3 regions of the Delftia tsuruhatensis genome follow, and region 1 is predicted to be linked to each of the others. Evidence: predicted binding sites of a transcription regulator. Region 1 holds the regulator's gene; each other region holds the start of a gene.
The links. Region 1 encodes LexA, which represses DNA repair genes until DNA is damaged. Its sites were predicted from a motif close to ACTGTATNNNNATACAGT; they were not measured.
Positions count from the first base shown of each region.

Region 1 (7,733 bases):
GGGACAGGAAACGCTGCCAAGGCCCGGGGCCTGCGCGACGCCTGGCGCCGGCGCGGCCTGCTGGCCCGGGTTCTGCTGCCGCTATCCCTGCTGTACCGGCTCCTGCGGGCCCTGCACCGATTGCCATATGTGCTGGGAATCCGGCAGGCCGGCAAGGCGGGCATCCCTGTCATCGTGGTCGGCAATGTGATCGCGGGCGGTGCCGGCAAGACCCCGGTCACGCTGGCCCTGGCCCGGCACCTGCGCGAGGGCGGCTGGCACCCGGGCATCGTCTCGCGCGGCTATGGCCGTGGCACGGACGACTGCCGCGAGGCATTCCCGGACAGCTCCCCTGCCGATGTGGGAGACGAGCCTGCACTGCTGGCGCGCGCCAGCGGTGCACCGGTCTTCGTGGCCCGCCAGCGCATCGAGGCCGTACGGGCCCTGCGGGCACGACACCCGCAGGTCGATGTGATCATCAGCGATGATGGCCTCCAGCATCTGGCCCTGGCCCGCGACATCGAGCTGTGCGTCTTCAATGACGAGGGCATCGGCAATGGATGGCTGCTGCCCGCAGGCCCGCTGCGCGAGCCCTGGCCCCGCCCCGTTACCGCCGTGCTTCACGCGGGAGCGCCCCCCGCGACGGACGCCCCCACCTTTGCCATGCAACGTCAGCTCGCCAGCGAAGCCGTCAATGCCCGCGGCGAGCGCATCGCGCTGGCGGCCCTTCGCGGCCTGCCGGTGGAGGCCGTCGCGGCGGTGGCCCGGCCGGAGGTTTTTTTCTCCATGCTGAGCCGGGAGCATGGCCTTGCGCTGGAGCATGTCCAGGCGCTGCCGGATCACTATAATTTTGAGAGCTTCCGGCGCCTTGGAAGCGATGCAGCCCCGCTGGTCTGCACCGAAAAGGATGCCGCCAAGCTATGGCGCACCCATCCCCTTGCGTGGGCCGTCCCGCTGCAGCTGCGGTTGCCGCCCGGCTTCTGGTCGATGCTGGAGCGGCGGCTGCAGGCCTTGCGCGCCTGACTATCAGCATGGCCTGGGCTGCGTTCCCCGGCCGGCCTCACCCTCTAACCACTGGATCTGCCATGGACGCCAAACTTCTCGAACTGCTGGTCTGCCCCGTCACCAAGGGCCCGCTGCGCTATGACCGCGAGCGCCAGGAACTGGTCTCTCGCAGCGCACGCCTGGCCTACCCGGTGCGCGACGGCATTCCCGTCCTGCTGGAAAACGAGGCACGCCCCCTTGATGACGACGAGCTTGAGGACTGAGCCCGCCAGTCCTCGCCGCCCTCCTCCTGACTGCCAGCGCCTGCCTCTACCCAGCCACGCACCATGCCCCCCGCTCCCTTCACGGTTCTGATTCCCGCCCGCCTGTCCTCCAGCCGCCTGCCGGGCAAGCCCCTGGCCGACATCGCGGGCCTGCCCATGGTCGTGCGCGTCGCCCGGCGCGCGTTGCTGAGCCGCGCCGCCCGCTGCGTGGTAGCGGCCGACGACGAAAGCATCATCGCCGCGTGCGCCGCGCACGGTATCGCGGCCGTGCTCACCCGTAGCGACCATGCCAGCGGCAGCGACCGCTTGGCCGAGGCCTGCGAACTGCTCGGGCTCGATGGCCAGGATATCGTCGTCAATGTCCAGGGCGATGAGCCGCTGATCGAGCCGGGCCTCATCGACGCCGTGGCCGAACTGCTGACCAGCCAGCCTTCGGCGAGCATGGGCACGGCGGCACACGCCATCGACAATCTCGCGGACTTCGGCAACCCCAACGTCGTCAAGGTGGTCTGCGACGCCCAGGGCATGGCCCACTATTTCAGCCGCGCCCCCATCCCCTTCGCGCGCGAGCATGCGGGCCAGGCCTGGTGGGAGACAGCCTCGGCCGCGGCCGGCCACCCCGGGTTCGCGCCCCTGCGCCATGTCGGCATCTACAGCTACCGCGCAGGCTTCCTGCGCAGCTTCCCGAGCCTGCCTCCCGCGCCGACCGAGGCGATGGAGGCGCTGGAGCAGTTGCGTGCGCTATGGCATGGCCACCGTATCGCCGTCCATGTCACATCCCATGCACCAGGCCCTGGCGTGGACACCCCCGAGGATCTGGAGCGGGTGCGCACGCAGTTGTCCACCTGAGAAGCCCTCCATGCCCGCAGGCGCACCATTGACGATGCCGGGCATCGCCAATCACCGTTTCGCGCAGGGCATGCGACGCCGTCACCGGCATGGTTTTCGCGGTTTGCACAGGCGACAGTCTTGCCCCTCTCCTGTAAGCCAGTGTTGGCCCAGTGCGTGCTATCCTTGCCCGCGACAAAAATATGACGCATGGACTGTCCGCCGCGGTGGGCCGATCCGGCAGACAAGAATTTCTACTCTCCTCAAGGACTTCCATGAAACTGATTTTGTTGGGCGCGCCCGGCGCCGGCAAAGGCACGCAAGCCGCATTCATCTGCCAGAAGTACGGCATCCCCCAGATCTCCACAGGTGACATGCTGCGTGCCGCCGTCAAGGCCGGCACGCCCCTGGGCCAGCAGGCCAAGGCCGTGATGGACGCCGGCCAACTGGTCAGTGACGACCTCATCATCAATCTGGTCCAGGAGCGCATCGCCCAGCCCGATTGCGCCAACGGATTCCTGTTCGACGGCTTTCCCCGCACTATCCCCCAGGCCGATGCCATGAAGGCGGCCGGCGTGAAGCTGGACTATGTGCTGGAGATCGATGTCCCCTTCGACGCCATCATCGAGCGCATGAGCGGCCGCCGCTCCCACCCCGCTTCGGGCCGAACCTACCACGTCAAGTTCAATCCGCCCAAGGTCGAAGGCAAGGACGATGTGACGGGCGAAGCCCTGGTGCAGCGTGAGGACGACAAGGAAGAAACCGTCAAGAAGCGCCTGGACGTCTACAGCAGCCAGACCCGCCCCCTGGTCGACTACTACCGTGCCTGGGCGGAAAAGGAAGCCGCAGCAGCCCCCAGGTACCGCGCCATCAGCGGCCTGGGCTCCGTCGAGGACATCACCCAGCGCGCGCTGGCCGCACTGGCCGAATGACGCGGGCCCCTCGCGGCGCCATGGAAAAAGCACCCGCCGGGTGCTTTTTTTGTGACCGCTGCCGCGAGAAACCTCAGCCCCGTGGCTGCGCAGCCAGGGCCAGCATCATCGCAATGCGCGCCTTGGCCACGGGCAGTTGCGCCAGGTCGGCATCGACCGGATTTAATGCCGACCCACCCGCCACCGGCAGGCCCTCGGCGCAGCGCGTGCCACGCCAGACCCACACACCCTTGTCATGGGCCCGCAGCAGCGCCGCCTCCATGTCTTCATGGACCGTTGCATTGCCCGTACCGGCCACCACGATGCCACGCACGCCGGCCGCCACGAGCGCATCCACACCGCTGGCACGGGCCAGGGCCCCGCTGAACACCACCTCCACCCAGGGCAGTTCATCGAGCGACAGCAGGTCCGAAGGCTTAGGCACCGGCAAGGCCGGACGCGTGAACGGCGCATCGGGCACCAGCCAGCGCACGCGCCCCTCCTCCACCAGTGCCTGGGGACCACCTTCGAAGGAGCGCATTGCCTGCAGGCGATAGGGGTGGACCTTTTGCACCTGCTCGGCAGCATGCACTTCGCCACCGGCCACCACCCACACCCCGCTGCGCGCGCCACTGGCAGCCACGGTCACGGCATCACGCAGATTCTGCGGCCCGTCGGCCAGCAACGCCGTGGCGGGGCGCATGGCGCAGGTCAGGACGACGGGCTTGATCGGCGGCAGCAGGCTGTGAAGCAGCCACGCCGTCTCCTCCAGCGTATCCGTGCCATGCGTGATCACCACGGCCCGTGTCTCGCTGTCTTCCAGCGCCCGCGCGCAGGCTTGCAGCAGCGCGCGCCACACGGGCCAGCCCATGTCCTTGCTGTCCACTTGCGCTATCTGCTGCGTCTGCACAGGCCCTCTTGCCTGCTGCTCCAGATCCGGCACGGCCTCCAGCAACGACTGCACCGTGATCTGACCAGCCTTGTAACCCACCCCCTGGGACTGAGAATCCGCCCGCCCGGCGATGGTCCCGCCCGTTCCCAGAATCACCAACTTCGACTGCCCCACTTGCACCTCTCGGAAAACTGGTTAAAAATACAGATACTGTATAAATCATCAGATGACCGTCCATCACGCCATCTGCCCATCAAGACCGGACGCACGCCATGCTCGATCACCCCAAGCTCACCGCCCGCCAGCAGCAGATACTGGACCTGATCCAGGCTGCGATCTCCCGTACCGGCGCACCTCCGACACGCGCGGAAATCGCCGGCACGCTGGGCTTCAAGTCCGCCAACGCGGCCGAGGAACATCTCCAGGCACTGGCCCGCAAGGGCGTGATCGAGCTGGTCAGCGGCACTTCGCGCGGCATCCGCCTGCGCACCGACACGGTACGCAACATCAACGCAGCACGTGGCACGAGCTTCGCGCTGCCGCTGTCTGCCCTGGCACCGCTGATGCTGCCCCTGGTGGGCCGTGTCGCGGCCGGCTCGCCCATTCTCGCCCAGGAACATATCGACCAGACCTATTCCGTCGAGCCCTCCCTGTTCCAGACACGCCCGGACTACCTGCTGCGCGTACGCGGCATGTCCATGCGCGACGCCGGCATCATGGACGGCGACCTGCTGGCAGTACAGTCCGCGCACGAAGCGCGCAACGGCCAGATCGTGGTCGCCCGTCTGGGCGATGAAGTCACCGTCAAGCGCCTGCGCCGTACAGCGCAAGGCGTCGAACTGCTGCCGGAGAACCCCGACTATCCGGTGATCCGTGTGGCACGCGAAGAGCCCTTCGCCATCGAAGGCCTTGCGGTCGGGCTGATCCGCAACAGCATGTCCATGTAAACCGGTCCGGCGCGCCGACAAGTCCGCCTCCATTTTCCGCATCGTCCAGGTGGTAGGCGCGAAGCCCCTGTGCTTCGCCCTGGGCGGAGCTTTGCCCGAAAACCGCAATCCTGCCTGTGTCCATGCCTCTTTGATTCACGCCAACAGGAGTCGTCACATGGGATTCGCTCTGCCAACACTGTCCTCCCTGTCCTTTCTGCGCCTGGCCCAGGGCATCCGCCTGCCAGCGGCCGCCATGGCTCAGGCCGTGGAGACCGGCCAGCGCGCCGCCAGCGCGCCTGCTCCTGCCGCCATCCCGGAACAAGGCACGATCATCTCCTTCAGCAAGGCCCGCCGTCGCGGCCCGCAGCGCCGCGGCAAGGCAGCCCGCCAGACGGGCGATGCGGGAGAGGCTCAGTTGCTCCTGCCCCTGTTGCCTGCACAGCCGCTGGCCGTGCCCGCCCAGCCCTCCCGCCTGCGCATCATCCAGCGCTCGCCGCAGGAGCAGCCGGAATGCCTGTTCATTTCCGGGCGCATGGCCGATGTCTGCGCCGCGCTGGAACGCATCGAGGCACATGGCGACCAGCCCAAGGCCTGAGCGCCCAAGCCCTCGTTGAGCGATCGGCCCGCAAGCCGCTCAGGCGCGTGCCGCCGCGCTGATGGCAAGCGCCTCGTTGCGCCGGTTGCGCATGCACCACGCCAGGACTGCCGCGACGCAAAGAATGCACAGCGCGACGCTCAGTGAAAACCGCAATCCACGCGCATCGGACAGCATCCCGAACAACGGGGCCACCATGCCACCGAGCGACATGGCAAGACCCAGGGTCAGGCCGCTGGCCGTGGCCTGGTTGCGCGGCAGATAGTCCTGCGCCAGCGTGACCTGCGCGGCAAAGGGCAGGAACATGCAGATGCCCAGAGCCACCGTGCAGGCCAGAGCCCCCCAGGCCGTGGAGGCCAGCGCCAAGGCCCCCAGGGCAGGCAAGGCCAGGAGATAGCCTGCACGTATGGCCGCCATGCGTCCCCGGCGATCCGCGATCGTTCCCCCCAGCAGCGTCCCCACGGCCGCGGCCGCCGTGAATGAAGTCAGCGTGGCAGCGCCCATGAAGTCCGAGCCTCCCAGCTCGCGCGTCACGAACAGGGGCAGCGTGGACAATACCGTCACATAGGGAATCGACCAGCAGACGATCACACCGCACAGCAAGAAAAAGGCACGCCAGTGGTTGGCAGGCAACTCACCCTGCGCCACGGCCGGACGCCGCAGCCCGGCATGCGCGCCGGCGCCATCACGCCAGGTGCAGGCATACCAGATGAGCAGCATGGCCAACGCCGGCAGCGCCAGCATCCAGCTGCGGTGCAGGCCCCCTCCCCCCACCACGGCCGCAGCCAGCATGGGGGCGAAGGATGCCCCTGCGGTGCCACCCACGGAAAACACGCTCATCGCCTTCTGCGAGCTGCCCCCCGCCCTGCGTGCAGCGACCGTGGCCGGCGGATGATAGGCGGCAATTCCCAATCCGCACAGCACGGCGGCCAGCCAGCTCACCCAGTAGTCCTGGCTCGTGCCCACCAGCGCCAGCCCCAGGGCCGCCACCACGAAGCCGGCCGGCACCATCCATGGCCGCGGCGAGCGATCCGCATACAGACCGAACAAGGGCTGGACCATGCTGGAAAGGCCCGTGGCCGCCAGCATGAGACCGCTGACCGCCGTATAGCTGTAGCCACGCTCCAGCACCATGAACGGCAGCAGCGCCGGCACCAACCCCTGGTACAGATCGTTGACGGCATGCGTACCCGTGAGCAGGCCCAGACGAGCGCGGTTCATGGCCGGCCTCCGGCCGATGTGCACTTGGATTCAAAAACGGAACTCATCTCCACTCCTGTTGCTTTCCTGAAGGTTGAAAGTGCTCCATCCTAGGAAGGCGGCGGCTTGCCCTCCTGCTACGAAACAACAAAAATCGTCGAGAAAATGACAAGCATGACAATAGCCCCGACCCACCGCCGCGGCACCGGCCCCGCGGCGGTCCCGCCCGCGCCACCACCCATGCCCCTGGAGGGCGAGCACACGCCGCGTCCCGTCGTGGCCTTTGCCACCGACATGGCGGCGGACGCCGTCATCGCGCCCCATGCCCATCGCCGCGGCCAGTTGCTGCATGCCACCCAGGGAGTGATGCTGATCCGTGCGGAGACAGGCAGTTGGGTCGTTCCGCCCGGCTGTGCTGTCTGGGTGCCACCCCAGGCCAGCCATGAGATCCGCATGGCCGCAGGCCCTGTGGCCATGCGCACCGTGTTCGTCGAGCCAGGGCTGCGCCCGGGCCTGTGGGAGCACTGCCGGGTCGTGCAGGTCACGCCACTGCTGCGCGAGCTGGTACTGGAAGCCCTGGACCTGCCCCTGGACTACCCGCTGGGCGGTAGGGAGGAGCGGGTGATGCAGTTGATCCTTGACGAGATGGAGCGTGCCCGCCCCCTGGACCTGCATGTGCCCATGCCCAGGCATGCGGCCCTGGCCGCCTGCTGCCGAGCCTTTGTGGACGAACCGGCCCAGGAGGCCAGCCTGTCCGGCTGGGGCCTGCGCCTGCACATGCATCCGCGCACCCTGGCGCGCCTGTTTCTGCGCGAGACCGGCATGAACTTCGGCGCGTGGTGCCGTCAGGCCCGCCTGCTGCTGAGCCTGCCCCGCCTGGCTGCAGGATCCTCCGTGCTGCAAGTGGCACTGTCGCATGGCTACGACAGCCCTAGCGCCTTCGCGGCCGTATTCCGGCGCAACTTTGGCGCGCCTCCCAGCAATTTTCAGGGACAGCGCCCCTCAGCCCGCCGTACACGCCAGGCCGGCCGGCCATGAATCCTCGCTGACCATCACCGTATTCGGCTGCGAAGCCAGTTGCCGGGCCAATGTCGATTTGCCCGAGCCTATCTTGCCGCAGACCAGGTGCAG
Region 1 is NZ_LR813084.1:2,950,762-2,958,494, reverse strand. Features, by position in the region: gene lpxK (tetraacyldisaccharide 4'-kinase) at 1-1,002, shown strand, start outside; gene L1Z78_RS13460 (Trm112 family protein) at 1,065-1,247, shown strand; gene kdsB (3-deoxy-manno-octulosonate cytidylyltransferase) at 1,311-2,096, shown strand; gene adk (adenylate kinase) at 2,351-3,007, shown strand; gene L1Z78_RS13445 (asparaginase) at 3,081-4,052, opposite strand; gene lexA (transcriptional repressor LexA) at 4,151-4,825, shown strand; gene L1Z78_RS13435 (hypothetical protein) at 4,983-5,402, shown strand; gene L1Z78_RS13430 (MFS transporter) at 5,442-6,623, opposite strand; gene L1Z78_RS13425 (AraC family transcriptional regulator) at 6,768-7,640, shown strand; partial or broken gene L1Z78_RS13420 (AAA family ATPase) at 7,623-7,733, opposite strand, start outside.

Region 2 (7,733 bases), 1.2 Mb from region 1:
CCGAAGAATCCCTTGGGCTCCACCTTGGCATCGGGGGCGACATAGCGCACGAAGTAGATGCCGCGGCTGCGGTCGCGGTCCTCGACGGTGAAGCCCGTGCGGTCCAGCGCCACGCCCACGCGGCGCCATGCGCGGTCGAAGCCTTCATCGATCTGCAGCACGGGCTGTCCATTGACGGTGTCCATGCGTACGCTGCCTGTGGCGGTGGCCGCGGTGGTGTCGGCCTTGGCAACGGCATCGGCCTGCTCCTGGCTGACGCCGAGCTTGACCATCAGGCGGCGCAGGAATTCGGTTTCCAGTTCCGGATCGGAAGGACGCGGCTGCCAGATGGTCTGGTCCTTCTGGGCACTGGTGTAGACCTCCTGCATGCCGCGGTGGGTGATGTAGACCTCCGTCGTGCCATCGGCGCCGCGTTCCAGGCGGGTGCGGAACCTGTCGCGCTCGCTGGTGGAGTACAGGCCGTCGAAGACCTTGCCCAGCGTCTTGCGGATCACGTCCTGCGGGATCTTGGCGCGGTTCTCGGCCCAGTCGGTCTCGATGATGCCGAGCTGGCGGTCCTCGGTGGTGAAGATGAATCCGTTTTCCAGCCAGAAGTCGCGCACGGGCTCCCACAGCTGATCAGCGGGGCGCTTGATCACCAGCCAGCGCTGTTCGCCGTTGCGCTCGATGCGCACGTCGCCCAGCGTGGCTGCGGCCGTGCGGCCCTCAGAAGGCTTTTGCGCCTTGGAGTTGGCCTCCATGGCAGCGGCCGAGACGACGCCGCCGGGCACGGCATAGCGCGAGTCGGTGGACAGCTGGGTCAGGTCCGGCGGGACCTCCAGCGTGGGCGCCTGCTGCTTGCCGGCGCTCTTGTAGTCGATCTTGCTCTCTTGGAACGTGGTCGTGCAGGCGGTCAGGCCGATGGCCAGGCTCAGCAGGCTCAGACGTGCAATGGGCTGTTTCACGCGAATATCCTTGGTGCGTTCGGTCGGTGGGGCTGCAGCCTCACAGAAGACCCGCGGAGCGCAGTGCGGCTTCCACGGTGGCTTCCAGGTTCTTGCTCAGGGGTGTCATGGGCAGGCGCATGGCCGGGCCGCACAGGCCCAGGCGGGCTGCGGCCCACTTGACGGGAATGGGGTTGGCCTCGACGAAGAGGTTCTTGTGCACGGGCATCAGGCGCATCTGCAGATCCATCGCGGTGCGCACGTCACCGGCCAGGGCAGCCTTGCACAGCTCGCTCATCAGGCGCGGCGCCACGTTGGCGGTGACGCTGATGTTGCCATGGCCGCCGCACAGCATCAGCGCGACGGCAGTCGGATCATCGCCGGAATACACGCCGAAGCCCTGGGGCACTTCGCGGATCAGCCACTGGGCGCGCTCGATGTTGCCCGTGGCCTCCTTGATGCCGATGATGGCGGGGATCTGCGCCAGGCGCAGCACGGTGTCATGCTGCATGTCCGCCACGGAGCGGCCGGGCACGTTGTACAGCACGATGGGCAGGTCGCCCACGGCCTCGGCGATGGCCTTGAAGTGCTGGTACTGGCCCTCCTGCGTGGGCTTGTTGTAGTAGGGCACGACCTGCAGCTGGCTGTCGGCGCCGACCTTCTTGGCGTAGCGGGCCAGCTCGATGGCTTCGTGCGTGCTGTTGGCGCCGCAGCCGGCCATGACCGGCACGCGGCCTGCCGCCTGCTCGACGGACACGCGGATGATTTCGCAGTGTTCCTCCACGTTGACGGTGGGGGATTCGCCTGTCGTTCCCACGACGCCGATGCAGTCCGTGCCCTCGGCCACATGCCAGTCGATCAGTTTTCGCAGCGCCGGGTAGTCGACGCTACCGTCCTCGTGCATGGGCGTGATGAGGGCAACGATGCTGCCAGTGAGGGCGACGGAGGAGGATGTCATGTCCGCAAGAAAAAACGGGAAAGGACCATTCTAACGAGTGTCGAAGGCAGGCCCAAGGCGCCTGCCCGTAGGGATTCAGGCGATTGCGGGGTCCGCTGCCTTCTGATGCGCCAACTGCGCCACGGGTTCCCGGCCTCTGCCATCGGGGCGCAGCGCGGCGATGCGCTGGATCATGCGGTCGGGCCCGTGCAGCAGGCCGTGCTCGTAGGCGACGATGTGCCAGCCCGCGCAGGCCTGCAGCAACTCGCCGGGCGCCAGCAGGAAGTCCGGCCGGGACGGCTTGCCGAAGGCTTCGTTGCCCTGTGCAAAGGTTTCATACAGCAGCACGCCGCCAGGCGCCACGCTGTCCAGCAGTCCGGGCCAAAGGGGGCGCCAAAGGTAGTTGGTCACGATCACGGCACCGAACTGCCGGCCGGCCAGGGGCCAGGGGCCGTTCTCGATGTCGGCGCACAGTTGCTCGCCCACGCCCTGCAGGCCCGCGAGGGCCTGGGCATCGCGGTCCACGCCCGTGACGGCATGGCCGCGCGCATGGAACCAGCGCATGTGGCGGCCGGGGCCGCAGGCCACGTCGAGCACGGTCGCTTGCGGCGCCAGCAGGTGGGACCAGCGCTGGATCCAGGAGGAGGGCGGTGTGGCTGCATGCATGTGGAGCAGGGGAAATCAATGGAAGGCGGCGCCATTGTGCCTCCGCCCCGTTGATGCCGCAGCCGCTTCAGAAGCAGGCCCAGAGTTGATCGGCCATGCTCAGCATGAATTGCGGTTGCAGGTAGAGCATGAAGACCAGGCCCAGGGCCGCCAGCACGGCGGCCCACAGCACCAGCCTGCCCAGAAGCCCGGGGCGGTACCTGGTGGCCATCATCTCAGGCCGTGGCGCCGCCCGGGCGCAGCCTGGCCACGGGCGCCTCGCGGATCGGCAGGTTCAGCAGGCCCGCGGCCACGCCCAGGGCGATGGCCAGGTACCAGACCACCTGGTAGCTGCCCGTATGGTCGTAGAGATAGCCGCCCAGCCAGACCCCCAGGAAGCTGCCGACCTGGTGGCTGAAGAACACCATGCCGCTGAGCATGGACAGGTGTTGCACGCCGAAGATCTGGGCCACGGTGGCGTTGGTCAGCGGTACGGTGGACAGCCACAGCAGACCCATGGCGGCCGAGAAGATGTAGACCGACCAGGGTGTCAGCGGCGCCAGCAGGAACAGCACGATGACCACCGAGCGCGTGAAATAGATGGTGGACAGCAGGTAGCGCTTGGGCAGGCGCTGGCCCAGGTTGCCGGCCACGTAGGTGCCGGCGATGTTGAACAGGCCGACCAGCGCCAGCGAGATGCTGGCCACCTGCGGCGCCAGGCCGTAGTCCTTGAGATAGCTGGGCATGTGCACGCCGATGAACATCACCTGGAAGCCGCAGACGAAGTAGCCGGCCGTCAGCAGCACGAAGCTGGGCGTGCGCAGCGCCTCGGCCACGGCCTGGCCTGCGCTCTGGTCGCGAACGGGCTTGCTTGCACCGCCGGAGAATCCCGGCTCGCGCAATCCGAAAGCCAGCGGGATGACCATCAGCGCGCACAGCGACAACAGCAAAAGGGCGTTGGACCAGCCGAAGTGGGCGATCAGGCCTCCCTCCACGGGCACCATGAAGAACTGGCCGAAGGAGCCTGCCGCCGCCGTCACACCCATGGCCCAGCTGCGCCGAGCCACCGGGATCTGGCGGCCCAGCACGCCATAGATGACGGCATAGGTGGTGCCGGCCTGGGCGGCCCCGATCACCACGCCGGCGGTCAGCGCGAACCAGGCGGTCGTGGGTGCGACGGCCATGCCCGCCAGGCCTGCCGCATAGAGCAGGGCTCCGCCAATGAGAACGCGAAAGGCCCCGAAGCGATCGGCGAGCATCCCGCCGAAGATGCCCAGCACGCCCCAGGACAGGTTCTGGATGGCGATGGCCAGGGCGAAGGATTCGCGCGTCCACCCCATCTCCTGGGTGATGGGCTGCAGCCACAGTCCGAAGCCGTGGCGGATTCCCATGGACAGCGTGACGACTGCGCCCCCGCACAGCAGTATCTGCACCATGGACATGGGTTGGTTGTTTTTGTGCATGCGGCAAACTTTAGCGAAACTCCGGGTTTTGCGCTGGACACACCGTCGCCCATGCGCCTGTCGAGCCGGGTACCTCCGCAATTCCTGTCAATAACTGTGAATGCATCCAGCAGTCTGCCGGAGCGCACACTACAATCCGCCCCCATGGCAGTCAAACCATCTTCCACTTCCGCGAGCGACTACTCCGAAGGCTCGATACGCGTGCTCAAGGGTCTGGAGCCCGTCAAGCAGCGCCCCGGCATGTACACGCGCACCGACAATCCTCTGCATGTCCTGCAGGAGGTGATCGACAACGCGGCCGACGAGGCGCTGGCCGGCTTCGGCAAGAAAATCCGCTTCATCCTGCATTCCGACGGCTCCTTCAGCGTCGAGGACGACGGCCGGGGCATTCCCTTCGGCCTGCACCCCGAGGAGAAGGCCCCCGTGGTCGAGCTGGTCTTCACGCGGCTGCACGCGGGCGGCAAGTTCGACAAGGGCAAGGGCGGTGCCTACAGCTTCTCGGGCGGCCTGCACGGCGTGGGCGTCTCGGTCACGAACGCGCTGGCCACGCGGCTGGAGGCCTGCATCCACCGCGACGGCAAGGTCGCGACCATCGCCTTCTCCGGTGGCGATGTGGTCGAGCCCCTGAAGACCCGCGCGCTGGCCGCTGGCGAGCGCAAGCAGGGGACGACCGTGCGTGTCTGGCCTGATGCCCGCTATTTCGAGTCCGCCCAGCTGCCCATGGGCGAACTGATGCACCTGCTGCGCAGCAAGGCCGTGCTCATGCCGGGCGTTTCGGTGACCCTGGTCAATGAAAAGACGCGCGACACCCAGACCTGGCAGTTCAAGGGCGGCCTGCGCGACTACCTGCAGCAAAGCCTGCATGGCGAGCCGGTGATCCCGCTGTTCGAGGGCGAGGGCTTTGCCGACCGCCACCATGACAGCTTCGCCGAAGGCGAGGGTGCCGCCTGGTGCGTGGCCTTCACAGAAGAAGGGGCGCCCCTGCGCGAAAGCTATGTCAACCTGATTCCCACCACGGCTGGCGGCACGCATGACAGCGGCTTGCGCGAGGGATTGTTCCAGGCGGTCAAGGCCTTCATCGAAATGCACTCGTTGCTGCCCAAGGGGGTCAAGCTCATGCCGGACGACGTGTTCGCACGCGCCAGCTACGTGCTCAACGCCAAGGTGCTGGACCCGCAGTTCCAGGGCCAGATCAAGGAGCGCCTGAACTCGCGCGATGCCGTGCGCCTGGTCAGCGGCTACGTGCGCCCCGCGCTGGAGTTGTGGCTCAACGAGCATGTGGAATGGGGCCGCAAGCTGGCCGAGATCGCGATCAAGGCCGCGCAGACCCGCCAGAAGGCCGGCCAGAAGGTCGAAAAGCGCAAGGGCTCGGGCGTGGCCGTGCTGCCCGGCAAGCTCACCGATTGCGAAAGCCGTGACACCAGCCTCAACGAGGTCTTCCTGGTCGAGGGCGACTCGGCCGGCGGCAGTGCCAAGATGGGGCGCGACAAGGAGATCCAGGCCGTGCTGCCGCTGCGCGGCAAGGTGCTCAACACCTGGGAGGTGGACCGCGACCGGCTGTTCGCCAACAACGAGATCCATGACATCTCGGTGGCCATCGGCGTGGACCCGCATGGCCCCCAGGACACGCCCGACCTCTCGGGCCTGCGCTACGGCAAGATCTGCATCCTGTCGGATGCCGACGTGGATGGCTCCCATATCCAGGTGCTGCTGCTGACGCTGTTCTTCCGCCACTTTCCCAAGCTGATCGAGGCCGGCCACATCCATGTGGCGCTGCCGCCGCTGTTCCGCGTCGACGTGCCCGCGCGTGGCAAGAAGCCCGCAGCCAAGCTCTATGCACTGGACGAGGGCGAACTGACGGCCATCCTCGACAAGTGCGCCAAGGACGGCGTGCCGCGCGAAAAATGCCAGATCAGCCGCTTCAAGGGCCTGGGCGAGATGAATGCCGAGCAGCTGTGGGAGACCACGCTGAACCCGGACACGCGCCGCCTGCTGCCCGTGCAGTTCATGAACCTCGACTTCGCGGCGGCCGAGCAGGTCGTCACCAGGCTCATGGGCAAGGGCGAGGCCGCCGCGCGCCGCGAGCTGATGGAGCTGCACGGCGACGCCATCGACGTCGACATCTGAGCCATGCAGCCGTACCGCGCCGCCACGATCCGCCGCCCAGGCGTGCTTGCCGCGCTGGCCGTGGCTGGTGTGCTGTGCGCACTGGGGCGGCCGGCGCATGCCGATCTCTGGGCCTTCGTGGACGAGCGCGGCATCACCCACTTTGCCGCCGAGGCGCTCGATGAGCGCTACCGCCTGTACTTCCGCGGGGCGGTGTATGACAGCAGCGAGCAGGGGCTCAGGCCTCCCATGGTCGCGGCCGAGGCGGCTGCGGACGATGCCGGCAGCGGCGATGCCGGGCGCAGGCTGCAGGCGCATACGCGGCTGCAAAGCTTCTTCGACATCTCGCCGCGCTACAAGAGCGTGCGCGTCCATCTGCGCAAGGCCTCGGAGCATACGGGCGTGGACTACGACCTGCTCAAGGCCGTGATCGCCGTCGAGTCGGGCTTCGACGCCCAGGCCGTCTCGCCCAAGGGTGCGGTGGGCCTGATGCAACTGATGCCGGCCACGGCCCAGCGCTTCGGCGTGGAGGCCAGCCGCCAGCGCAGCGTGCAGCAGCAACTGGCCGACCCTGCCGTCAACGTGCCGGCCGGCGCGCGCTACCTGAACCACCTGATGGGCCTGTTCCCGGGGCGGCTGGACCTCGTGCTGGCCGCCTACAACGCGGGCGAGGGCGCCGTGCGGCGCGCGGGACAGGCCATTCCTCCTTTTCAGGAAACCCGCAACTACGTGAAGGCCGTGCTCGGCATCTACGAGCAGCTGCAGGGCGGCCGTCAGCGCGCCGGCATGGCCGTGCCTGCGGTGGCGGTGCCACCCGGTGCCACGCCCCGGCTGCGCATGACACTGCCCACGGGCTTGCCCACGCCGCAGTAAGCGGCCTTCATTGCATTCTTTTGAGATCACGAATTCCTTCATGAGCGACCAAACCTCCCTGGATCTGGCACAACAGGCGGCCGGCGATGCACTGGACCTGGGCCAGTACGCACAGCGCGCCTATCTCGAGTACGCGTTGTCAGTGGTCAAGGGCCGTGCCCTGCCCGATGTGACCGACGGCCTGAAGCCCGTGCAGCGGCGCATCCTGTACTCCATGGACCGCATGGGTCTGAGCTATGGCGGCACCAACAACAACACGGCCGCCAAGCCTGTCAAGAGCGCGCGCGTGGTCGGCGATGTACTGGGCCGCTTCCATCCGCATGGCGATCAGTCCGCCTATGACGCACTGGTGCGCATGGCGCAGGACTTCAACCAGCGCTATCCGCTGGTCGATGGCCAGGGCAACTTCGGCAGCCGCGACGGCGATGGTGCGGCTGCCATGCGCTATACCGAGGCACGCCTGTCCAGGATCACCGGCCTTTTGCTCGACGAGATCGACATGGGCACGGTGGACTTCGTGCCCAACTACGACGGCAGCACGCAGGAGCCGCAGCAACTGCCCGCGCGCCTGCCGTTCGCCCTGCTCAACGGCGCCAGTGGCATTGCCGTGGGCCTGGCCACGGAGATCCCCAGCCACAACCTGCGCGAGGTGGCCGATGCCTGCGTGGCGCTGATCAAGAAGCCCCAGCTCTCCGACGAGGAACTGTTCCAGATCCTCCCCGGTCCCGACTACCCGGGCGGGGGCCAGATCATCAGCAGTGCGTCCGACATCCACGATGCCTACCG
Region 2 is NZ_LR813084.1:1,715,054-1,722,786, forward strand. Features, by position in the region: gene bamC (outer membrane protein assembly factor BamC) at 1-944, opposite strand, end outside; gene dapA (4-hydroxy-tetrahydrodipicolinate synthase) at 985-1,881, opposite strand; gene L1Z78_RS07800 (class I SAM-dependent methyltransferase) at 1,957-2,526, opposite strand; gene L1Z78_RS07805 (hypothetical protein) at 2,594-2,740, opposite strand; gene L1Z78_RS07810 (MFS transporter) at 2,742-3,968, opposite strand; gene L1Z78_RS07815 (DNA topoisomerase IV subunit B) at 4,113-6,095, shown strand; gene L1Z78_RS07820 (lytic transglycosylase domain-containing protein) at 6,099-6,947, shown strand; gene parC (DNA topoisomerase IV subunit A) at 6,988-7,733, shown strand, end outside.
Region 2: L1Z78_RS07815 (DNA topoisomerase IV subunit B) is a predicted target of LexA. The motif match lies at 4,062-4,079, and genes of this name have one in related genera.

Region 3 (7,733 bases), 920 kb from region 1:
TCAGCCCGGAGCCGTTGTCGCGGATGATGATGGTCTGCGCGGCCGGGTCGGCCAGCACATCGATGCGGCCCGGGCCGGTGAAGTCGGGGTCTTCCAGCCGCCGGCGCGAGATGGAGTCGTGCGCGTTCTGGATCAGCTCGCGTATGGCCACCACGGGGGTGGAGTACAGGTGCTTGGCCAGGACGTCGAACAGCCCGTCCAGATGCACCTGCGTGGTCTGCAATGCCGCAGGGATGCTGTCGGGGCTGAAGGCCTGCGAAGCCGGGAGTTCCGCGTTGTCGGACATGTGCCTTGGCGCCTTGCGTCGGAATGTGTCAGAGCTGCTCGCGGCAGGCGCGGTACAGGTCCTTCCAGTCGCTTCGCTCCTTGACGACGGTCTCCAGGTACTCCTTCCAGACCACGGTGTCCTGCACCGGGTCCTTGACCACGGCGCCCAGCAGGCCCGAGGCCACATCGCCCGCGCGCAGCACGCCGTCGCCGAAATGGCCGGCCAGCGCCATGCCGCTGTTGATCACCGAGATGGCCTCGGCCGTGGACAGCGTGCTGCTGGGCGACTTGACGCGCACGGTCTTGCCGTCCTCGGTCTGGCCGTTGCGCAGCTCGCGAAAGATCTGCACCACGCGGCGCACTTCCTGCAGCGCGGGCGGCTCGGCGGGCAGGGCCAGCGCGCGGCCCTGCTCGGCCACGCGCTTGGTGACGATCTGCACTTCCTCGTCCTGCGAGGCGGGCACGGGCAGGACCACGGTGTTGAAGCGGCGCTTGAGCGCGCTGGACAGCTCGTTCACGCCCTTGTCGCGGTTGTTGGCGGTGGCGATGACCGAGAAGCCCTGCACGGCCTGCACCTCGGTGCCCAGCTCGGGCACGGGCAGCGTCTTTTCGGAGAGCACGGTGATCAGCGTGTCCTGCACGTCGGCGGGAATGCGGGTCAGTTCCTCGATGCGGGCGATCTTGCCCAGCTTCATGGCGTTGACCAGCGGGCTGGGGATCAGCGCCTTCTCGGAGGGGCCATGGGCCAGCAGCTGGGCATAGTTCCAGCCGTAGCGCAGTTGCTCCTCGCTGGTGCCGGCCGTGCCCTGCACCAGCATGGTGGAGTCGCCGCTGACGGCCGCCGACAGGTGCTCGGACACCCAGGACTTGGCCGTGCCCGGCACGCCGTACAGCAGCAGGGCGCGGTCGGTGGCCAGGGTGGAGACGGCGATCTCCATGAGGCGCGCATTGCCGATGTACTTGGCGCTGAGCTCGAAGCCGTTGTCCAGCTTGCCGCCCATCAGGTACTGGAGCACGGCCCAGGGCGACAGCTTCCAGTTGGGCGGGCGCGGACGGTCATCCACCTTGCGCAGGGCTTCGAGTTCTTCGGCGAATTGCTGTTCGGCATGCTGTCGCAGGACTTGGCTCATGGTGTGCTTCCGGGAAGGGATGGGGGTTGGTTTCGGTACGGTGCCAGGCACAGGACGGGCCCGGCTCAGGCCTGGCCCTTGAGGGCGAGAAAGGCCTGGTGCAGGCCCAGGCGCAGATCGACGATGCGCTCCAGCTGGTCGCGCATGCGCTCTTCGTCCCAGGGACGCTGGCGGCTGCGGTCGAGCCGGGCCTGCTGCTCGGCCGTGAGAGGTGCGGCAGTTGTGGCGGCCTGGCCGGCATCGGCTGGCGTCTAGGGCTGTGCATCGGACAGCGGCGCCTGCGCCGGCTGGCGCCACAGGTCGGCAAAGCGCGCCAAGGCGGACACGTCCAGCATGCGCGCGCAGGCCAGCAGGGCCTGGTCGGCGCGGTAGCTGTTCCAGTTGCCGGTCACCTGCCGGTTGCCCAGCGTCTGGTGCAATGACTCGGCCAGGCGCGCCGACATGTCGGCTGACAGCTGCTCGGCGCCCGCCAGGGACTGGGACATGCTTTCGATGGCATCGAGGAGCTTGTGGCGATCGCGCTCGAACTGCGCGAGCCAGCGGGCCTCGCGTTCCTGCGGGGACAGGCGTGCCAGCAGCGCCGGCATCAGCGTGTCGTGGCGCATGTCGCGGCCCATCATCTGCACGGCGTCCAGCCAGGCCACATCCTGCTGGTATTGCAGGGCCTGCAGCCAGCCCTGGCGCAGCGAGGATTTCCAGTCGCTGCGCCGGCTCCACTCCATCAGTTCCGCGGGCGCCATGCCCGGGGTACGGCTCCAGAAGGACAAGGGGGTGAGCCGGACCATCTGCTCCAGCAGCCAGGACTTCTTGCCGCCGCGGTGGTATGCATCGGGCTTGAGCGCGATGCCGTCGCGCTCCCATTCCTTGGGACCTTCCTCGGGCGGCTCCACGGACCACTGGCCCTTGGCGTCCTGCACAAGCATGGACTGCATCCAGCCCATGATGCGCCGGCTGTGCGCGCTGTCCGGCAGGCACGACAGCAGTTGCGCCGCGTTGTCGCGGATTTCCTTGCTGCGGTCGGACAGCAGCTTCTCCAGCAACGGTTCGTCTTCCAGGCCCAGCCCCACGGCCAGGGCCTGGACCATGGGCAGGCGCTCCTTGGCGCCCAGCTCCTTGAGGCTGCCTTCCAGGCGCAGGCGCGCCCTGGCGGCATCGGTGCCTCGTTCGGCGCGCAGCAGGGCCACGCGCTGCTCCACCGAGCCTTCCTGCCAGACCAGCTCCGGATCGGCGGTTTCCTCGACGCCGCTGGCATAGCCCCACTGCGGGTTGAGCGAGCCCAGCCAGCGTCCGCGCTCACCCAGCACGGGCGCCAGCCATGGGCGCAGGCCCGCGGACTGGCGGCCCTGCTCCAGCGCAGGCACCAGCAGTTCGTGGGGCAGGCGCTGCCCGGCCTGGTCCAGGGTGCGCAGCATGGAGGCCTGCACATCGAAAGGCCCGTCCCTGAGCACATCCCCCATGAGGGCCTGCAGGCGCGCATCGCCTGGCGCGGGACGTGATTCCGCCGGCGCCGCCGCGGGGGGAGCCAGCGGCGCTGCCAGACGGACCTGCGCGCCGGGCTGCCAGCCGGCGCGCTCGAACACGGCGGCGACGGCACTGGCACGCAGCAGCTGCTGCGCGGCCGAGTCGCCGGGCAGGTCCGCGCGGGGCAGCAGCGCCGCCTGCACGGCCTGCTGCGACAGCGGCGCCGACGGATCCACGCCCGAGGCCAGCACGGGCGGCACGGCCAGCCGGTCCGAACCCACCATGGCCGATTGCTGCAGCGCAGCCCACAGTTGTGCGTTGCTCATATGGGATCACCCTGGGTGTGCCAGACACATTGAGATTGCGGGACGGCCTTTCCGCCATCACCCCCGCCCGCGCGCGCCTGCCAGGCGCTCAACAGGCGCCAGCGGCCCACGGCCGGGCCGCTCTCCCATTCGCCAAACAGCTGCATGGGTTCGCCACCGGTCAGTGCCAGCAGGCGCCAGGCCTCGCCATCATCGATGGCCACGGGCACGGGCTGTACGGCGGCCCCGCCCGGAGTCTCGGGCCAGGCCGCGAACCATTGGCCCTGCACCGGCACCAGCCGCAGGCCGTCCTGGCACAGCGGCTGCGTGGCCTGCAACGGATTGGCCGCGACACGCCGGCCCAGTTGCGGCAGGACCGCCTCCACGGCCGACGAGGACATCGGGCTGGCGCCGTCCGCCGCCAGAGCCGGGCCGTTGCCCTGGGCGGCGATGGCGCGCAGCGGCGCATGACCCGGGTAGAAGGTCAGCGCACAACCATAACGATGGCCGGGCACCCAGGCCGACTCGAAGCCACGCCCGCCCTGGGCATAGTCCAGCACCAATGCCATGCTGCCGGTGCGCCGGCCCTGGAGCCAGACGCGGCGCTCCATGAGCCGGCCTTCCAGCTCGATCATGCGCAGGCCGACGACCAGCCATTCGTCCTCGACCTGCCGGCCCCTGGTCTGTACCTCGGCCTTGTCCATGGGCCAGCCCAGCGCGGCCATGACATCGGCCTTGACCTCGGGGCTCAGCGATTCGCGGCGGCGCACCGCATCGATGATGAGCTGCCAGTGGCCCAGTTGCACCAGCATGTCGCGCGGCCAGTCGCGATGGCTGTCCACCAGGTCCCGGCAATCCTTGATGCGTGCCGCCATGCCCGTGGCCTGGGCATCGACCATGCGCGCGGCCATGGTGTTCCAGCGCTGGCGCATCTGGGTGTCGCCGGCCTGGTTGGCCAGCCCGGCGCGCACCATGTCCTGCATCCACAGCGACAGCTCCTGCAGGCCGGCTTCCACCTTGTCCCAGCGCTTGTCCTCGCGCCGGGCCTGCTGCCTGGCGGCGACTTCGGGGTCGGGGGGTGGCGCCGCCGCCGCGGCGGCAGCCTTGGCCTCTTTCTTCTCGGCCTTCTCCTGCCGGCTGTCCAGCCACGACTGTACCCAGGCAGGCGGGTCCACGCCTTCGGGCACCTGGCCACCGGCCCGCATCAGCATCAGCGCCAGGCCATGCTTGCAGGGGAACTTGCGGCTGGGGCAGGAGCATTTGAAGGACGGCCCCGACAGGTCGACCTGGGTCTGATAGGGCTTGCTGCCACTGCCCTGGCATTCTCCCCAGACCGCACTTTCATTGCACCCCATCGACGGCCATTTGGCGGGCGATTGCAGCCCTTTGGCGGCCTTGCTCGATGAGGCGTCCGGCGACAGCGCCAGCACTTCGCTCTCAGTTCCTAATACGCGCGACACCGAAGCTCCCTCTCCAAGTGTTTGTGGTCGCCAGGCGGATTGCGGATGGCCGCACACGGCAAGGCCGAAAGCCTATCAGCAATAGGTCTCGCCGATTTGAAACAAATCACAACAGCGCCGTTTCTGCCGGAATGGCATTCGCAATCCGCATATGCAGGCGCATTGCCCCATTGAATGGCAAGGCCGCTGCGAACCCGCGAAAGCAAGCGCTCATTCATTGGAATGATCCCGGCACCGCCCGGTCTCGCAGGTCAGGCTGCAAGCAGGCTCTTCCATGATACTGTATATTCATACAGCCATGGATCTGCAACGCAAACTCTTCATCCTCGCCGACGCGGCCAAGTACGACGCCAGCTGCGCCTCCAGCGGGTCCCGGGGCCGTGACTCGCTGGACGGCACAGGCATGGGTTCGACCACGGGCATGGGCATCTGCCATAGCTATGCACCAGACGGACGCTGCATTTCCCTGCTCAAGATCCTGCTGACGAACTTCTGCCTCTTCGATTGCCGCTATTGCATCAACCGCAAGAGCTCCAACGTGCAGCGCGCGCGCTTTTCCGTCGACGAGGTGGTGCGCCTGACGCTGGACTTCTACCGGCGCAATTGCATCGAGGGGCTTTTCCTGTCCAGCGGCATCATCCGCTCCAGCGACTACACCATGGAGCAACTGGTCGAAGTCGCCCGCCGGCTGCGCGAGGAGCATGACTTCCGCGGCTATATCCACCTCAAGACCATTCCCGACGCGGAGCCGCGATTGCTCGCGCTGGCGGGCCGCTACGCCGACCGGCTGAGCATCAATGTGGAGCTGCCCACGGATGACGGACTGGCCCGGTTCGCGCCTGAAAAGGACGGCCGGCGCATCCGCCAGGCCATGCACGGCGTGGACGAGCAGGTGCGGGCATGGCGCGCGGCCACGCGCGAGCAGCGCCAGGTGCAGGCCCTGCCCGGCGCACCGGCACGGCGCGCCGCCGTTCCCCGCTTCGCCCCCGGCGGGCAGAGCACACAGATGATCGTGGGTGCGGACCAGGCCACGGACGCCGACATCCTGGACGCCAGCCACAGGCTGTACGCAGGCTATGGCCTCAGGCGCGTGTACTACTCGGCCTTCAGCCCCATTCCCTATGCCTCGCGGGACCTGCCGCCCCAGGCACCGCCGCTGATGCGCGAGCACCGCCTGTACCAGGCCGACTGGCTGATGCGCTTTTACGGCTACGAGGCCGGCGAGATCGCGGCGGCCAGCCTGCACGGCATGCTGGACCTGGAGATCGACCCCAAGCTGGCCTGGGCGCTGGCCCACCGCCAGCAGTTCCCCGTGGACCTCAACCGCGCGCCGCGCAGCCTGCTGCTGCGCGTGCCGGGCCTGGGCTCGCAGACCGTGGAGCGGCTGCTGGCCGCGCGGCGCGTGCGGCGGCTGCGGCTGGATGACCTGCTGCGGCTGCGCGGGCCCATCCGCAAGGCCCTGCCTTTTGTACTGGTCGATGGGCACAGGCCCTTGCTCGGCGAGATGGATTCGGCCACGCTGCGCAGCCGGTTGATCCAGCAGTCAAAGGAAGGCCCGGCACAGGTGCGGCACAGCGGCATGCGCCGGGCCGATCCGGTGCAGGCCAGCCTGTTCTAGAGCGTGTCATGCACGGCCACGGCCTGGTCATCGAACTCGACGCGCCCGACGATTGGGCCGGCTTTCGCGCGGCCTGTCGCGCCCTGCTGGCCCATGGTGCCGATCCCTGCGCCGTGCGCTGGCGCTGGCCCGATGCACGACAGGCCGCATCCGCACAGGACTCGGGCGCAGACCTGTTTTCCGGTAGCCCCGGCCCCGCCATGCCCGCGGCGGTGCTGGCCGCCGTGGCGCGCCCCGGCGATGCAGGCCTGGCGCTTTCCGAGGCCCAACTGTCCACGCTGCGCCATGCCTGCATGCACCGCGCCCCCGGCCGCTTCGAGCTGTGCCACCGCTGGCTGGCACGCGTGCAGGCCAGGCCCGCGCTGCGGCTGGACGCACTGGATACGGACTGGCGCAGCCTGGAGTCGCTGGCCAGGCCCGTCTCCCGCGAGATCCACAAGATCCATGCCTTCGTGCGCTTTCGGACCACGCAGCGCCCGGACGCGCCGGACCTGCACATCGCCTGGTTCGAGCCCGAGCACCACACGCTGCGCGCGGCAGCGCCCTTTTTCCGGGACCGCTTCGCCAACATGCACTGGGCCATCCTGACACCCGGCTGCAGCGCGCACTGGGACGGACACGGCCTGCGCTTCGGCCTCGGCGCCCGGCGCAGCGACGCCCCGCCCCCCGACGCGGGCGAGGCCCTGTGGCTGACCTACTACGCCAGCACCTTCAACCCCGCCCGCCTCAAGGAACAGGCCATGCTGCGCGAGATGCCACGCCGCTATTGGAAGAACCTCCCCGAGACGGTGCTGATCTCCACCCTGGTGCAACAGGCACGGGCGCGCACGGGGCAGATGCTGGAGCCGTAGCGCAAGCAGCAAAAGCAAAAGGCCCCGAAGGGCCTTTTGCTTTAACGGAGCCAGGGCATCAGCCCAGCCACTTGCGCGCGTTGCGCCACACACGCATCCAGGGGCTGAACTCGGACTTGTCGCCATTGGTCCAGCTCATCTGCACGTTGCGGAACACGCGCTCGGGGTGGGGCATCATGGCCGTGAAACGGCCGTCGGCCGTGGTCACCGCCGTCAGGCCGCCGGCCGAGCCGTTCGGGTTGAACGGGTACTGCTCGGTGGCCTGGCCACGGTTGTCCACGTAGCGCATGGCTGCGATGGCCTTGGCCGCGTTGCCGCGGAAGCGGAAGTTGGCATAGCCCTCGCCATGGGCGACCGCGATGGGCAGGCGGCTGCCGGCCATGCCCTGCAGGAAGAGGCTGGGCGACTCCAGCACTTCCACCATGGACAGGCGCGCCTCGAAGCGGTTGCTCTGATTCTGCGTGAAACGCGGCCAGTCCTGGGCACCGGGAATGATGTCGGCCAGCTCGGCAAACATCTGGCAGCCGTTGCACACGCCCAGGCCGAAGGTGTCGGTGCGGCCGAAGAACTGCTGGAACTGCTCGGACAGGCGGTCATTGAAGGTGATCGAGCGAGCCCAGCCGATGCCGGCGCCCAGCGTA
Region 3 is NZ_LR813084.1:2,030,873-2,038,605, reverse strand. Features, by position in the region: gene L1Z78_RS09170 (ATP-binding protein) at 1-286, opposite strand, end outside; gene L1Z78_RS09165 (ATP-binding protein) at 315-1,397, opposite strand; partial or broken gene L1Z78_RS09160 (DUF5691 domain-containing protein) at 1,463-3,184, opposite strand; gene L1Z78_RS09155 (SWIM zinc finger family protein) at 3,181-4,623, opposite strand; gene L1Z78_RS09150 (putative DNA modification/repair radical SAM protein) at 4,922-6,241, shown strand; gene L1Z78_RS09145 (TIGR03915 family putative DNA repair protein) at 6,250-7,092, shown strand; gene purL (phosphoribosylformylglycinamidine synthase) at 7,151-7,733, opposite strand, start outside.
Region 3: L1Z78_RS09150 (putative DNA modification/repair radical SAM protein) is a predicted target of LexA. The motif match lies at 4,903-4,920, and genes of this name have one in related genera.